DNA from 4 places in the Neptuniibacter marinus genome. Region 3 is predicted to be linked to each of the others. Evidence: predicted binding sites of a transcription regulator. Region 3 holds the regulator's gene; each other region holds the start of a gene.
The links. The regulator sigma-54, encoded in region 3, starts transcription at its own class of promoters, with help from an activator protein. The targets are predictions, from matches to a motif close to TGGCACNNNNNTTGCTNT.
Positions count from the first base shown of each region.

Region 1: a site for sigma-54 is predicted at 2,562-2,579, ahead of ACOQOE_RS07810 (formate/nitrite transporter family protein). Genes of this name have one in related genera too.
Region 2: a site for sigma-54 is predicted at 2,717-2,734, ahead of ACOQOE_RS07625 (DUF2126 domain-containing protein). Genes of this name have one in related genera too.
Region 4: a site for sigma-54 is predicted at 1,554-1,571, ahead of ACOQOE_RS13295 (putative urea ABC transporter substrate-binding protein). Genes of this name have one in related genera too.

Region 1 covers NZ_OZ245004.1:1,692,846-1,697,220, forward strand. The annotation lists gene ACOQOE_RS07805 (protein kinase domain-containing protein) at 1-1,488, opposite strand, end outside; gene ACOQOE_RS07810 (formate/nitrite transporter family protein) at 1,581-2,393, opposite strand; gene htpX (protease HtpX) at 2,834-3,727, opposite strand; gene ACOQOE_RS07820 (class I SAM-dependent methyltransferase) at 3,928-4,375, shown strand, end outside.
Region 2 covers NZ_OZ245004.1:1,650,575-1,654,949, forward strand. The annotation lists gene ACOQOE_RS07625 (DUF2126 domain-containing protein) at 1-2,518, opposite strand, end outside; gene ACOQOE_RS07630 (helix-turn-helix domain-containing protein) at 2,910-3,503, opposite strand; gene glnT (type III glutamate--ammonia ligase) at 3,781-4,375, shown strand, end outside.
Region 3 covers NZ_OZ245004.1:3,076,681-3,081,055, forward strand. The annotation lists gene lptC (LPS export ABC transporter periplasmic protein LptC) at 1-109, shown strand, start outside; gene lptA (lipopolysaccharide transport periplasmic protein LptA) at 93-623, shown strand; gene lptB (LPS export ABC transporter ATP-binding protein) at 628-1,353, shown strand; gene ACOQOE_RS14465 (RNA polymerase factor sigma-54) at 1,410-2,918, shown strand; gene hpf (ribosome hibernation-promoting factor, HPF/YfiA family) at 2,968-3,258, shown strand; gene ptsN (PTS IIA-like nitrogen regulatory protein PtsN) at 3,280-3,738, shown strand; gene rapZ (RNase adapter RapZ) at 3,747-4,375, shown strand, end outside.
Region 4 covers NZ_OZ245004.1:2,810,393-2,814,767, reverse strand. The annotation lists gene ACOQOE_RS13300 (diguanylate cyclase) at 1-1,255, shown strand, start outside; guanidine-I (ykkC/yxkD leader) riboswitch at 1,647-1,746, shown strand; gene ACOQOE_RS13295 (putative urea ABC transporter substrate-binding protein) at 1,806-2,888, shown strand; gene ACOQOE_RS13290 (ABC transporter permease) at 2,937-3,767, shown strand; gene ACOQOE_RS13285 (ABC transporter ATP-binding protein) at 3,760-4,375, shown strand, end outside.

The sequences.
Region 1 (4,375 bases), 1.4 Mb from region 3:
TAAGACCGAGTTGTAATTAAGCTTCTTTTGCGCAGCGGGAGTGCGGGATTTAGAAACTTGAGTGCCGTAAGGAAAACGATTAGATAGCATGTGATAGGTTAAGACGCCTAGTGAATAGAGATCTGAGCGGCTAGTACCTATGTCGCCCAAAAAGTACTCGGGGGCTGTATAAAGTGCTGTGCCTAGTATTTCGCACTGTTCTTGAATTGAGGAAGATTCTACAATACCGGCTATTCTAACTGAGCCAAAGTCAATGATTTTTACCGTGCCGGATGTATCGATCATAATGTTATCGGGCTTTATATCCTGATGAAGAATATCCATTCTATGCAGAGCCCGTAACCCTTTTGCAACTTGCTCTATAATGGCCCGGACAGCTTCAATACTTGGCTTAGGGTTATCAATCATCCACTGCTTTAATGTCTGGCCTTCTATATATTCAGTCGTGGTGTAGAGGAAGTTCCTTTTTCTTGTTTGCTTGCCTGCTTTTAGTACATGGGCGCTATTGATACGGCGAGCGATCCATTCTTCCATTAAAAAACGCTCAAGGTAATCAGGATCACCTCGTAGGTCTATCGATGGGATTTTCAGAATAACGTGTTCATTAGTTTCATCATCTACCGCAAGGTAAACATGACTGCGGCTGGTTGCGTGTATTTCGCGAATAATCTTATACCCATCAAACTGTTCGCGGGGCACGAGTATGGGGGGTAGGGGAAGGTCGTCAACTTGAAGTTGTATATCGTTTGCATCTTGTTGCGGTACAGAATCAATGCGGATAATTTGAATCGTTAAGTTGTCTTTACTACCGGATTCCAATGCATGTTCAACAATTTTTTTGGCTGCTTGATTTAGGTCGTTACTGTTTTCGTTTAATGCATTGTCTATGAAGATAGCGTCTACATACTCATAAACGCCATCGGTTGCTAATATGAAGATGTCGTTTGTTGCGATAGGTACGGATAAAAAATCAAGTTCTAGTTGTGGCTCAATACCGAGTGCGCGACTGAGGTAGCTTTTGTCTTGTGATATCCATAATCGATGGTCTTTAGTGAGCTGTTCTAAAGCATGCTCATGAAACTTATAGATTCTAGAATCGCCAATATGAAACAGATAAGCAGTTGTGCTTTTAATGATCATCGCGCTAAAGGTGCAAACATAACCTTTGTCTTTATCGTAGCGGAAATCGCTGTTTCTTGTTTGTGCGTAAAGCCAAGCGTTTGCTGCGGATAATACTCGCTTTCCTGATGTTTGTACGGACCAAGCATCGGATGTGCAATAGTAATCATCGAGAAAGCTTTTTATCGCTGTTTCGCTTGCTATATGACTGACTTGGCTGCTGCTGATGCCATCGGCAACGGCGCAAGCAATACCTTTAAGGTTCAACTGAGCGTTTGTCGGGATAACAAAACCGTGGAAATCTTGATTGCTCTCTTTACGGCCTTTGTCGGAATATTGCCCAATCGATACAGTAAGTTTGGCTGTCATTATTAGTACCAAAAAGCCCTTCACCTAGATGAGAGGGCTTTTGTTGTGTTATGCAGAAGTGTGCAAAACGGTCAGTCGTTTACACAGGGTGTTTAAGCGATAGCGCGTTTTTTACCTGTTCTGATATGTGTGGTGTAAAGGGTTAAACCTGTAAAGGCTAAACCACCGACTAAGTTACCAAGTGCTGTTGGGATCTCGTTCCAGATAAAGTAATCCATCACTGAGAAATCACCTCCCATAATAATACCCGATGGGAAAAGGAACATGTTGACGACGGAGTGTTCAAATCCCATGAAGAAGAACAGCATTATAGGCATCCACATTGCGAGTACTTTGCCACTTACGGAGGTTGAGATCATTGCACCTACAACACCCATCGATACCATCCAATTGCATAGCATGCCGCGAATAAAAATAGTAAACCAACCGGCTGCGCCATATTCGGCATAACCTAAAGTACGGGACTCACCTACGCTGGCAATTTTTGCACCTACTGCACCTGGGTCCGTATTAAAGCCATAGGTGAAAACGAAGGCCATCATTACCGCTACAGTTAATGCCCCTGCAAAGTTGCCAAGGAAAACTAATCCCCAGTTTCTTAAAACGCCCTGAACGGTTACACCGGGACGTTTATCGAGTAATGCTAGCGGGGTGAGGACGAAAACACCGGTAAGTAAGTCAAAACCCATAAGGTAAAGCATACAAAAGCCAACAGGGAAGAGTATTGCGCCGATTAAAAATACACCGGTTTTAACTGCAACAGTAATGGCAAATACAGCGGCTAGTGCCAATATAGCACCTGCCATATATGCGCGGATTAGAGTGTCACGTGTCGACATGTGAACTTTAGATTCACCTGCGTCCACCATCTTCGTCACAAATTCGGAGGGGAGTAAGTAAGCCATTTTTATTGCCTCATTCAATGTTTAGAATTTTTTAAAAATCGGTGGTTACAGTTCTTTAGGCGAAAAAAAAAGCGCACACTACCTTACTCTTTTAAAGAGTAGTTAGTGGACGCCATTGCCCTAGTTCACTGTAATGTTAGTTCGATAGAGAACTATCTGATTGAATTCAAAGCATAAGCTATGCCTATTTTTTTTATTATCTTTTAAAACAGTTGGTTAAGGTTGTTTTTGATTTGTTTTTATATGGATTTTAGACATGAATAAAATAATAGTTGCTAGCTAATTGTGCTTGTCTAATGATTGTGCTCTTTTATGGGGCGGTGATTAGGAGGGATATTGGGATTGATAGGTAGAGGTTGTAGCTTTATTAAGACTTGTAAGACGTAGTTTTCGTCTTACAAGTCGTTAGGAAATCTATTTTCAAGTATCCGATTAAAGCTTCACTTCATTGATTGAAGCGCAGCTATACGTTGATCTAAAGGTGGGTGACTTGCCATAAGTGCCATCAACCCGGATTTCATATGGCTGCTTATTCCGAATGCGGTGAGCTGTCCGGGCATCTGATCTGGCATATCATATTCAGCTTTTAGACGTTGCAAAGCACCGATCATGGCATGATTGCTTGATAGTCGAGCACCTGCTTCGTCAGCACGATATTCACGATATCTTGAGAACCAAGCGACAATAAATGAAGCTAAGACAGCGAAGATCATCTCAAAGATAAATACAGTTATGTAGTAACCAATACCTGTACCTGCTGGGCTGTTGTCATTACTGTTCTTTAAAAAGCTATCTACAGCGTAACCAGCAATACGGGCGAAGAACATAACAAAAGTATTAATAACCCCTTGCACTAAAGTCATGGTTACCATATCACCATTGGCAACATGGCCTATCTCATGGGCCATAACAGCCTTTACTTCTTCTCGCTGGAATTGCTGTAGTAATCCTAAGCTGACGGCAACTAAAGCATCGTTTTTATTCCAGCCGGTAGCAAATGCATTGGCTTGTTGGGCAGGGAATATGCCAACTTCAGGCATTTTAATGCCAGCTTTTTCTGAAAGTTCAGCTACTGTATCAAGTAACCATTGCTCATCAGCGTTACGGGCATGAGTTATGATCTCCGTACCCGTGGACATTTTTGCCATTTTTTTGGATAGGAAAAGGGAGATAAAAGAGCCAATAAAGCCAAATACAGCACAAAAAATGAGTAGGCTGGTTAGATTTAGGCCAGAACTTGATATGTAGTGCTCTACACCGAGTAAATTCAGTGTGATACTGGCTACAATTAATACGGCAATATTAGTGAGCAGAAAAAGGCCGATACGCATCATCTGTGTCTATGTTCCTATTATAAAAAGTTGTTACTTAGATTAGGGCGCAAGGGGAAAGTTTCAAGTGAATTAATCCTGTTTGTTTGTATAGTTTTTTCGATTGATTAGGCAAATAGAAGAACTTTCAACATAGCTGGTGTAGAGCGCAACACAGGCCTATAATGCGTGATTTTTTTGATCCTCATTATCTAGGAATCTTAATGCATACAATCTTGAGCGAAGTTAAAAAGCAGTTGTCTAATTCAGACAATGAAGCGCGTAGAATTTTTCACGGGCGTGGGCACTGCTTTGAAGGCTTTGAGCATTTGGTTATTGATTGGTTTCCTCCTTACGCGGTTGCTAGATTTTATCGTGATGTTGAGCCTGATTGGATTGAAACGTTAAGTGAGGCACTTAACGAGCTGCCGCAGATTAAGGGATTGGTGGTGCAGCAGCGCTCGCGTGGCAAAGGCGTAAACCAAGATGTGGCTTGGGGAGAGGTTCCAGAGCTAATGGAAACTCAGGAACTTGGATTGTCTTATTATGTTAAGCCGCAACGCAATCAAAACAGTGGTTTGTTTTTAGATATGCGTGAAGGCCGACGGTGGATTAAGGATAATGGGAATCAAAAACGTGTGCTGAACCTTTTTTCCTACACTTGTGCCTTTT
Region 2 (4,375 bases), 1.4 Mb from region 3:
CCATTCGTGAGTGAGGTGGCATTTCGAAACCACGGAACTCAAGGATACCTTGACGACCGCTCGCGGTGCCAGGCGCGTAAAGTTTATCGATACAGAACTCTGCACGATGGGTGTTACCCGTCATATCAACAAGGAGGTTACGTAGGATTCTATCCACTAACCAAGGTTGATCAATAATCCCTTCAGGCATCTGACTAAAGGCGATTTCTAGCTCATAAAGCATCTCATCACGTGCTTCATCAACACGGGGTGCTTGGCTGGTCGGGCCAATAAACATGCCTGAGAATACGTAAGATAGGCCTGGATGATGCTGCCAATAGGTGATAATACTACGTAATAAATCAGGTCTACGGAGTAGGGGACTATCGGCAGGGGTATTACCGCCAATGGTAATGTGATTACCGCCGCCGGTGCCAGTATGACGACCATCAAGCATGAATTTTTCTGTACCTAAGCGACATTCATGGGCGGCTTGGTAAAGGCGACTGGTATTGTCAACTAACTCTTCCCAGCTATAAGCGGGGTGAATATTAACCTCAATAACACCAGGGTCTGGCGTAACCAATAGCTTTTTCAAACGGTGATCTTTCGGTGGCTCGTAGCCTTCAAGCACAACGGGTATACCTAGTTCCTTCGCTGTTTTTTCGATGCTCGAGATAAGTAAAATATAGTGTTCTAGGTATGAAACAGGTGGCATAAAAAGATAAAGCTTACCGTCACGAGGCTCGATACTTAAAGCCGTTCTAATCACTTCTGTTTGTGAGGTTTGGCTTAATGCGGTTGGGCGTTCAGGCGCAATTTGCTCAACAATTTCTGCATGACCATCTCTTGTTGGAAGTGGTCGTACAAGTTCAAATGGATCAGATTCGGGTTGTACCTGCTGCTCTTCTTCGGTTCGATCAGGTAGGGAATCAAGCGGCAACCTGAAGCCTAAAGGAGAATCGCCTGGTATCAAAATAATCTGGTCGCGACGCATGGGCCAAAGGCTTGAGCGCCAACCAGAATTAAAATAATCCCAAGCTAGGGGCAAAATAAAGCCTGTTGCTGTACTTAACCCCCGTTGCATCAGCTGGGCGATACGTTTACGTTCTAAATCGCCGTCAAAATCGCCTTTGATAGGATCTATATTGTCCGGTAAGTTCTGTTCTTTCCAAAGATAGTAAATAGCGTCTTCATAAGCGGGCTGCATAAACTTATCTTCTAGCTTCAAATTACTAGAAAGGTGCTTAAAAAATTGCTTGGCGGTATCTATATTATGACCGTAATCTTTATCTACCCGTGCGAGTAGGGAAGGGTCATGCCATAAGGGTTCGCCATCTTCTCGCCAGAAACAACCCAGTGCCCAGCGAGGGATCTCTTCGCCGGGATACCATTTTCCTTGTCCATAATGTAACAAGCCACCGGGCGCGTATTCCTCGCGTAAACGTAATAAAAGGTTTTTGGCTAAGCTAAGTTTGTCATCACCTAATGCTTCGGTATTCCACTGCGGCGATTCCATATCGTCAACTGAGACAAAGGTAGGTTCGCCACCCATGGTTAAGCGGACATCTTGTTCATTTAGCTGTTCGTCCACAGTGTGGCCGAGCTGCATAATATCTTGCCACTGCCCATCGCTGTAAGGTTTTGTGACGCGCGGGTCTTCAACAATACGGGTGACTGAGTTTTCAAATTCGAACTCTACTTCACATTTGCTAGTAGCGCCGGTAACGGGGGCGGCTGAAACAGGGTCCGGTGTGCAGGCAAGTGGAATATGGCCTTCACCTGCGAATAAGCCAGAAGTTGGATCTAGGCCTATCCAACCTGCGCCGGGTATATAAACTTCACACCATGCATGAAGATCGGTGAAATCTTCTTCAGCACCAGCAGGGCCGTCAAGTGGCTTAACATCAGGTTTGAGTTGGACAAGGTAACCGGATGTAAATCGTGCGGCTAATCCTATTTTACGTAACACTTGTACCATTAGCCATGCGGTATCACGGCAAGAACCTTTCTTTTTCGTTAAGGTTTCTTCGCAGGTTTGAACGCCGGGCTCCATGCGGATACCGTAATCAATCTCTTTTTCTAGACTTTGATTAAGTGCAACAAGGAAGTCATTGGTGGGAGTAGGTTCTAGACTTATTTTTTTAACCCATTTATCTAATAATGGGCTTTCTTCTGTACATTCTCGGTAAGGCTTCAGCTCTTTTTTAAGTTGCTTGTCATACTTAAAAGGGAATTTTTCTGCATATTCTTCAACAAAGAAATCAAACGGATTGATCACTGTCATGTCGGCGATGACTTCAACTTCAATGCTAAACTCATCGGCTTTTTCTGGGAAGACTAAACGTGCTTGGTAGTTCCCAAAAGGGTCTTGTTGCCAGTTTAAAAAGTGGCCTTCAGGTTCAACTTTAAGCGAATAACCATGAATATGGGTACGGGAATGCGGGGCTGGCCGCAGACGTAGAACATGGGGGAATAGGTTTACTCTACGATCAAATTTATATTTGGTTTTATGATTTAAAGCTACCCGAATTGCCATTCCTTAATGCTCCTAAACTGAACGTACATTACTAAGTCATTATATTGGCAGGCAAATATGAAAGTAACGTTGCCATATCATCTGACTTTATGGTTTTTACTAATGAAGCCTTTTTATAACAGGGGCTTTTTTTAATGAGGTCTTTAGTACGAGTCAAAAAAAGACTATGTCTCAATGTTGTATCGTTAGTGAATTTATAAAGCAAAAACTAAGCCAGTTGCATTTATAAGGCTTATAAACATCAGTATAGAATATAAAAGCCTGAGCGGTTATATATTACTTGCTTATGAGGGGGTAAGAGTCAGTCAAGCTTTTCTTAATGGGCTAAAAATGGTTAAACACTGATAAATATCGATGTTTAACCTATGCTTATAATGGAATTTAAGGCTGTTTATTCATCTGCATAGTTGATAATTGAAAGCAGTTGAATTGGGACCTCTACGAGTTTCTCTGGTCCGTGTGGTATCTCTGCGTCAAAGGTTAAGCTATCTCCAGCTTCCATCTCATATAGATGGTTACCGTGACGGTAGACTAATTTCCCGCTCACTAGATAGATAAACTCTTCACCAGGATGGGAAAATGTTGGGAACACCTCTGAAAGGTCATCCATGGTTATCATAAAAGGTTCAAATGAGGTTTTTCCGCCCCTTTTATAGGTTAACAGTTGGTAAGTGTGTCCCTTTTCTGTTCCACGTCTGACGACCTCTAAACCGGATCCAGCCTTAGTAAATTGTGCACCACCTTCGGGTCTATCGAAATCATTAAACAGTTTCGAGATGGAAAGTCCTATAGCTGAACATAACTTATTTAAGGTTTCTAGGCTGGTTGATACTTGTGCATTTTCAATCTTACTGACCATTCCCTGACTAATGCCAGATATTCTAGCGACATCAACTAGTTTGAGACCCTCATCTAAACGCGCCTTCTTTACTTTCATGCCTATATATTGATCTAGATCGAATTGATGGCCCTTAGTATTTGTCATAAATATTGCTCCATTCTAGTGCTGTACGCTACATAAGTGGGCGTTTTTGTTAGGGGTGTTTTTTTTAATTTTAGGCACTTTATATTCCCATAAGTAAATATTTTTTACTAGATCCTTATAATTCAACAACTTATCCCAAAAGGAAATAAATATTCCTAAAGGGAAATTCATTGGCACGCATCGTGCTTTCCTATTAGGTAAGTAAATTTACTGAAAAGAATATTTCTATTGGTGAATGCATCTATAAAATGTTAGAGATTAAGCGGAGTGCTAAATAATGTCTTTAGATATTGATAAGTTTATTAGTGAAAATGAGATCAAATATATCCTCGCTCAGTTCGTCGATATTCATGGCGTAGCCAAGACCAAATCGGTGCCTGCCCACTGTCTGATGGATGTTGTTAATAAAGGTGCAGGCTTTGCCGGTTTTGCGGTATGGGGCTTAGGTATGGAGCCTCATGGGCCTGACTTTATGGCGCGAGGTGATCTCGATACGCTCTCTATTGTTCCTTGGCAACCAGGCTATGCACGTCTTGTATGTGATGGTTATGTTAATGATGAACCTTATATCTATGACAGTCGTGTTGTACTTAAGCGACAGATACAGTTATTGACTGATAAAGGTTGGACCTTGAATACAGGGCTTGAGCCAGAGTTCTCTTTGTTTAAGCGTGATGAAAGCGGCAACCTTCAGACGGTTGATGATACTGATGTACTGGATAAGCCTTGTTATGACTATAAAGGTTTATCCCGTTCCCGTGAGTTTTTGGAAACCTTAGTGGAATCCTTACAAAAGGTTGATTTTGATGTTTATCAAATCGATCACGAAGATGCGAATGGTCAATTTGAAATCAATTATACCTACGGCGACG
Region 3 (4,375 bases):
CACATCACAACAAAGCATACTTGAAGGCGTAGGTATGGATATTGACTTCAATAATCGAGTTCTTAACTTACACTCCAGGGTAGAAGGGACCCATGACAATGCTAAATAAGCTCTATAATCTAGCCTTCATTTTTTTGGCTTTTGCAGTGTCGAATGCTTATGCCCTTCCTGACGACCAAGAACAGCCGATTTACATTACGGCAGATACTGCGCAAATTGATGACAAAACAGGCATCACCACTTACAAAGGCAACGTCATTATTAAACAAGGATCACTCCTCATTGAAGGAGAGCACGTTGATATGTATCGTGGTGAAGATGGAGTTGAAAAACTCATTACCAAAGGAAGTCCTGCACATTTCAGACAACTTCCTAGGAAAGGCGACCCATACAGCGACGCTTGGGGCAAGCACTTACTTTATCAGGTAGATGATCAAAAACTCACTATTACCGAAGAGGCCAAGGTTGTCCAAGCAGAAGACACTTTTACTGGAAACAAGATCGTTTATGATCTAGACAAGTCGATTGTGAACGCATTCGGTGGTGCAAGCAAAGACGAAACTGGTGAACCGGGACGTGTAAATATGGTTATTCAACCTAAAAAGAAAAATAAGGCCAACTAACCCTATGAGCTTATTAGAGGCCAAAAATCTTGCCAAGCGTTACAAAGGCAGGGAAGTTGTCAAGGACGTTTCACTAGAGATCAAAAATGGTGAGATCGTTGGCCTTCTAGGCCCCAACGGTGCAGGAAAAACGACCTGTTTTTACATGATTGTTGGTCTTGTGCAGGCCGATAATGGCGCCGTTAAAATCAAAGGACAAGACATTAGCGCACTACCTATGCACGGCCGTGCTCAACAAGGTATTGGCTACCTTCCCCAAGAAGCATCTATATTTAGAAAACTGTCTGTGAAGGACAATCTACTTGCGATTTTAGAAACAAGAAAAGACTTAGATAAACACGCTGCCCAGTTAAAAATGGAAGAGTTGCTTGAAGAATTCCATATCACACACATAAAAGACAGTATGGGCATGAGTCTTTCTGGTGGAGAACGTAGACGTGTAGAAATTGCACGGGCATTAGCAACCGAACCCGAATTTATTCTATTAGATGAACCTTTTGCAGGTGTTGACCCTATCTCAGTGAATGATATAAAGCAGACCATTCGCCATCTTCAATCAAGGGGCATTGGTATATTAATTACTGATCATAATGTGAGAGAAACCTTAGATATATGCGAAACAGCTTATATTGTTAGTGAAGGTACAATCCTTGCTAACGGCTCACCAGCCGATATTATGGCAAACGAAGCAGTAAGAAATGCTTATCTGGGCGACCAGTTCACACTTTAAGCATATACTTAGCTATAAATGAATTATGTAGTTTCAGGAGTTTGTCCCTTAGTATTATGAAACAAGCGCTTCATCTAAAAATTGGGCAACAGCTCACAATGACCCCACAGCTACAGCAAGCAATTCGCTTACTGCAGTTGTCTACGCTTGATCTTCAGCAAGAGATTCAAGAAGCATTAGAGAGCAATCCTATGCTTGATGTCTCTGAAGACGAGCACGCCTCGGCTTCCGAGACTCAAGAGAGCAATTCACAGGCACCAGAGACAGAACCTGAAGCTACAGCCACCGCGACAGCTGAAGCCGATCTTGACGATAACATTACAACTGAAGATAACTGGAATGAGAAAATACCAGAAGAACTATCAACCGATAGTAACTGGGAAGACACATTCCAATCATCTGGCCCTAATCTAAGCCAAAGCAAGGAAGATTTTGATTCCTTTGAATCTAATGATACTGCAGAAGAAACACTGCAAGACCACCTTCATTGGCAATTAAATCTTACGCCAATGAGTGATATTGATCGTCTTATTGCAACAAACATTATTGATGGCATCAATCCTGATGGTTATTTAACCATCACCCTAGATGAAATTTTAGATCACTTCCATGCGCAAACAGGTGAGCAGTTTGAAGAAGTAGAGCTGGATGAAATTGAAGCCGTTCTTCACCGCATACAGCAGTTTGATCCAGCAGGTATTGCCTGCCGTGACCTCAGCGAGTGCTTAAGCATACAGCTCCAACAGCTACCGCCTGAGACACTCTGGAAAAATGAAGCGATCAAAGTTGCACAACAATATATAAAACTACTCGGCGCGCACGATTATCGTCAATTGATGAGAAAAACACGCTTAAAAGAGCCTCAACTGCAGCAGGTCATCCAACTGATACAAGGGCTCAATCCTAAACCAGGCGCTTCAATCAGTAGCAGTGCAGCAGAATATGTTATTCCCGATGTGCTTGTGACCAAGCAACAGGGAGAGTGGCGCGTCCACCTCAACCCGGAAGTATCCCCTAAGCTACGTATCAACTCAGGTTACGCAGGTTTAGTGAAACGGGCCGATAATAGCTCTGATAACACCTACCTAAAAAACCACCTACAAGAAGCTCGATGGTTTATTAAAAGTTTACAAAGCCGCAACGAAACCCTATTAAGAGTGTCTAACGAGATAGTAAAACGACAAATCGGCTTTCTTGAACATGGCGAAGAAGGCATGAAGCCAATGGTGCTTCATGACATTGCTGAAGCAGTGGAAATGCATGAGTCCACTATATCTCGAGTGACTACACAAAAGTTCATGCACACACACCGTGGAATATTTGAACTAAAATACTTCTTCTCGAGTCATGTAAGTACAGCAACAGGGGGTGCAGCGTCCTCAACCGCTATTAGAGCGCTTATCAAAAAAATGGTTGCCGCTGAAAACAACGCGAAACCATTAAGCGACAACAAAATTGCGCAATTTCTTGATGAACAAGGCTTTAAAGTGGCTAGACGTACAATTGCGAAATATCGTGAAGCGATGGGAATTCCACCATCGAATGAAAGAAAACGTTTAGTTTAATAAAAGAGTGGCAAGAGTAGTATGTCACTGCAATAAATAGGAGAAACCTATGCAGATCAACATTACTGGACACCATGTAGAATTAACTGAATCAATGAATAATTACGTGCTCTCGAAACTACAAAAAATTGAGCGTCATTTTGATAACATCACCAATGTGCAAGTCACACTCAGCGTAGAAAAGCAACGTCAGAAAGCTGAGGCGGAGATGCACTTAGCAGGTGCCCAGCTCTTTGCTACACATGAACACGAAGATATGTACGCTGCAATTGACGGCCTTACTGACAAGCTAGATAGGCAAGTCATTAAGCATAAAGAAAAAACTAAAACTCACAAATAACTGGTCTGTACCCAAAAAATTATGTTGCTTCATGAACTATTAACCCCCTCAAGCGTCCTTTGTGGCCTTGAGGGTGGTAGTAAAAAGCGAATTCTGGAAAATGCTGCTGAAATAATATCGGAACAACATCCCGATATGAGCTCATCATCAGTCTTTAATGGACTTCATTCGCGCGAAAAGCTTGGTAGCACAGGAATAGGCGACGGGATTGCCATTCCACATTGCAGGCTGGCAGAATGTACTGAAGCTAAAGGCTATCTAGTAAAACTAGACACACCTATAGATTTTGATGCTATTGATGGAAAACCCGTAGACCTTCTATTTATTTTGATTGTTCCTGAAGACTCAACATCTGAGCACTTAGCTACACTAGCCTCAGTTGCAGAGCTCTTTAGCCAAGAAGAAGCCAGAACAAAACTAAGGGAAAGCCAAGACAGCCATTCTCTATATGAGACATTATGTGAATTGAGTGCTGCCTAGGAGTTAAAATGAAGCTTGTTGTGATTAGTGGTCGTTCCGGCTCAGGAAAAAGTACAGCATTACAAGCTTTAGAAGATATTGGTTTTTACTGTATAGACAATTTACCAGCTCTTTTGCTACCCGACCTTGTCCAACAAATGAGTAGTGATCCTAGTCACCCTGAACAGATAGCAGTCAGTATTGATGCGCGTAATTTGCTCAGTAACTTAGCCAAATTTCCAGATATCTTAAATCAACTTCGCCAAGATCATTGGGCTGAATATGAAGTTATTTTTTTAGATTCATCGGAAGCAACCCTCCTCAAACGCTATAGTTCAACCCGACGTAAGCACCCCCTTTCAGATACCCATAAGAATCTACAACAATCAATTAAGTCAGAGCTAAAGCTTTTAGAGCCTATCGCAAGCCTAGCCGATATTCGAATAGATACTACGCGCCTATCCCTGTATGAACTTCGAGATACAGTCAAACTGCGGGTTGCCAATCGCAAAGCCCAAACATTATCGGTCCAATTCGAATCGTTTGGTTTTAAACATGGCGTCCCCTTAGATGTAGACTTTGTCTATGATGTACGCGCACTACCCAATCCTCACTGGGTTCCTGATCTACGTAAGTATACCGGTCAAGAGAAACCGGT
Region 4 (4,375 bases), 270 kb from region 3:
TTTGAGAGCGGCCCATCGTATTTATGATCGCTGGGGGGCACACCGTAAGGTGAAATTACTTGAGCAGGAGTTCTCTATATTAACTGAGTGCTCCGCTAGTGCTTATCTGTCAACGACCAAGCAGGAGATGACAGATCTTGATTTAGCCTCAGTTATGAAAGCGTCTCGTGACATATCTGGCGAAATTTTATTAGACCGATTACTCAAAACCAGTATGAGCATTTTACTAGAAAATGCAGGTGCTCAATGGGGCTGCCTCGTGGTTAAGCACGAGGGGGAATTAGTGGTGGAAGCGGTAAAACTGCCAGATCATTTGTCGGCAGAGGGATTAGCAAATCATTCACTTATTCCAACGGTTGCTGGTGAGAAAATACCTTTACCTGTCACTTTGCTAAGCCAAGTATTTCACAATGGCTCTGCGATCGTACTTCATAATGCGCTAGACGATGGATGTTTTATCCATGATCCATATATACAGGCATTTAAGCCTTTATCGGTGTTGTGTGTACCTATTCAAAGAGAGCGCTTTGAGGCTGTGCTTTATATGGAAAATAATCTTGCAAGCGGCGCTTTTAGATATGATCGTGTTGAGGTTATTCGTCTTTTAGCTGCTCAAGCATCTGTGGCTATTGAGAATGCACGCCTCTATGAGCAAGTGCAGGAACACTCTAAAACGCTGGAGGATAAAGTCGCTGAACGAACGGCTCGTTTAGAACAAGTCAATCAAGAGCTACAAGGGCTAGCTGATCGGGATGGTTTGACGGGGGTAGCCAATAGACGCAGAGGTGATGCTTATCTAGCTGAAGTTTGGGAGCGTTTACGCAAAGAAGCACACCCACTCACGATTATTATGCTTGATGTTGATCATTTTAAGGCCTTCAATGATAACTACGGACATCAAGGCGGGGATGATTGTTTAATCGCGGTGGCAAAAATGGTGCAGTCCCAACTCCTGAGGCCCGCAGACCTGATTGCTCGTTACGGTGGAGAGGAGTTTATGCTTATTCTTCCGGATACCGATTATAAAGGCGCTGCACTTATTGGTGAGAAGGTTCGTTGTGCTGTGCAGGATATGACGATTGAGCATGCTCATTCATCAGCAAGTCATGTAGTGACGGTCAGTGTAGGTGCCGCCACTATGATTCCGATAATAGAGCACGGGGCTGATAGCTTGCTTCGTGAAGCGGATATTGCTTTATATCGTGCGAAGAGGATGGGGCGAAATCAACTACAACAAGCCTCTAATATTAGTTAATTAATAGCACTAAATAACATTCTATTAGCAACGACCGAGGGCAAGATCACTTAACTTTTTTGTAAGCTTTACCCCAGCAAACCCTATCGTTTCTCTCTTAATCCCTAGTCAAACTCCATTCACCCTATATCGTCCGAGTTTTTTAGCTGCTTGCCGCTCAGTACAGGTGAGTTTGTAAGGGTAATTTGCCGTTTTTTGGGGCGCGGATGCTATTTATGTTTTCTTTTGGGGCAGATTGAGCGTTCTTTGAGTCGATTTTATATTTTTAACTTTCTGTTTTTAAAGAATTTAGTTTGTTTGGCCCTTATTTTGCTTTTGTATAAAGCAATATGCACAAGAGCATACTTAGGTGGATGTGTACGCGAGTTAACACCGCTTATGACAATTTGATCAAATGGGTATCTAGGGTTCCGGCTACAAAGATGTAGTGACTGGACCGAGAGTTACCAACCTCACCTGAGGTCACACGGAGGGATAAAAGCCCGGGAGAACAAAACCTATAGGTGATGTCTCTTGTGCTTAATTTTCGTGAAACTACAAAGGTGAAGTTATGATGAATACCATTCGATCTTTCATGCGAACGCTGTTGATGTGCGCTTCAGTGTTCTCCCTTCTACTAAGTTTTTCCTCAACTCTTCAAGCTGAAGAAAAAAGCGAATTTAAAGTCGCTTGGACGATCTACGTTGGTTGGATGCCATGGGATTATGGCGCAGCGACAGGGATCGTGGATAAGTGGGCTGATAAATACGGCATTAAAATCGACGTTGTTCAGGTCAATGACTATGTGGAGTCTATTAACCAATTCACGGCAGGCCAGTTTGATGCCACTGTAATGACTAACATGGATGCATTAACTATTCCTGCAGCGAGTGGTGTTGATTCAACTGCACTCATCGTCGGTGATTTCTCAAACGGTAACGATGGTGTTGTACTTAAAGACGCTAAAACATTGGCAGATATTAAAGGCCAGCAAGTTAACCTAGTTGAGTTAAGTGTTTCCCATTATCTGCTAGCACGCGGCCTTGAAACTGTTGGCATGACAGAGCAAGACGTTAAAGTGGTTAATACCTCTGATGCCGATCTTGTTGCTGCTTTTAGTGCTGACGATGTGACAGCAGTTACCACTTGGAACCCTTTGCTAAGTGAAATAACGGCTATGCCGAATGCAAGCAAAGTATTTGATTCCTCTATGATCCCAGGTGAAATTATTGACCTGATGGTTGTAAATACTGAAACCCTTGAAGCGAACCCTAAACTGGGTAAAGCCTTAGTCGGTGCTTGGTATGAGATCATGGCCACAATCGCTGCAAAGGATGAAAATTCCATTAAAGCGAAAAGCTTTATGGCTGAAGCCTCAGGTACTGACCTTGCGGGTTATGAAGCGCAGCTTGCTTCTACAAACATGTTCTACACCGCCGCCTCTGCTGTTGAGTTCACAAACAGCGATAGCCTGACTAAAACGATGCAGAAAGTGAGTGAATTCTCATTTGATCACGGTCTGTTAGGTGAAGGTGCGCCAGATGCGAAGTTTATCGGTATTGAAACACCCGCAGGTGTTTACGGTAATGCCGCTAATATCAAACTACGTTTTAACCCAACGTACATGAAAATGGCTGCCGACGGTTCTCTGTAATCTCTTAATACACTTATTGCTTAGTCCAACAGAGAACTGGAGCCTAGAATGACACGTCTTATAAACCGTCAACCTAGCCGCTACTCGCGGTTGATGCTTGGGTTGCTGCCTTTCATTGTTTTGTTTGTCATATACCTTGTGACATCCGATGCTCGATTGGCTGAAAACCCAAGTGATAAATTACTGCCCTCACTGGGTAGTTTTGCCGATGCCATTGTTCGTATGGGCTTTGAGCCTAGTAAACGAACAGGTGAATATCTGTTGTGGCAAGATACCTTTGCCAGTTTGCAACGGTTAGGCATCGCTGTTGGATTAAGCGCAATGATCGGGCTAGTGATTGGTGTCTTTAACGGCATGATCCCTTATGTTCGATCACCTTTATCACCCTTAGTGACTGCATTATCGCTTATCCCACCGATGGCTATTTTGCCGATCCTCTTTATCACCTTTGGTTTAGGTGAACTCTCTAAAGTTGTGCTGATTGTGATTGGCATAACGCCGGTGATTATTCGAGATATTCAGTTACGTACCGATGCGCTGCCATCAGAACAGTTGATTAAAGCGCAAACCTTAGGTGGCAATAGCTGGCAGATTATTCTGCGTGTGGTTTTACCACAGACGATGCCGCGCTTAATTGATGCGGTACGTCTGACCTTAGGGAGTGCGTGGCTCTTCCTCATTGCTGCTGAAGCGATTGCGGCGACAGAAGGGTTAGGTTATCGGATCTTCTTAGTGCGTCGTTACCTCGCCATGGATGTGATTTTGCCTTATGTCTTTTGGATCACAACACTGGCGTTTGCGATGGATTGGTCTTTAAAACGCATCTCTATATTAGCTTTCCCTTGGTACCACTCAGCGCAAGGAGCTCGCAATGACTAAAACTGAGCCCCCCATTATACAGATCAATAATCTGTGGAAAGAGTACGGCGATAACGTTGTGTTAGAGCGCGTAAACCTTAGTGTTCAAGCAGGCGAATTTGTCAGTATTGTCGGAGCCTCAGGGTGTGGGAAAACAACCTTTCTAAACCTGCTATTAGGCATTGAACAACCGAGCCAAGGCGAGATTCTACTGGATGGCGAACCTTTAGATCCTGAACCGAGTGTCGAACGTGGCATTGTCTTTCAGAAATACTCCGTCTTTCCCCATATGACGGCGTTGGAAAATGTGATGTTAGGCCAAGAGTTTAGCGAAAGCTCTCTGAGTAGTCGCTTACTCGGTCGCTTATTTGGTTCGGCGCGCCGTGCTGCAAAAGCGGAAGCGCTGGATATTTTAGAAAAAGTAGGTTTAGGGCCCGCCGCAGATAAATACCCTAGTGAACTATCAGGTGGGATGCAGCAGCGTTTAGCTATAGCTCAAGCGTTAATTCGTAAACCAAGAATTTTATTACTTGATGAGCCTTTTGGCGCTCTAGATCCAGGTATTCGTAAAGATATGCACAAGCTTACCCATAGTTTGTGGGAGGAGCAGAAACTAACTGTTTTTATGA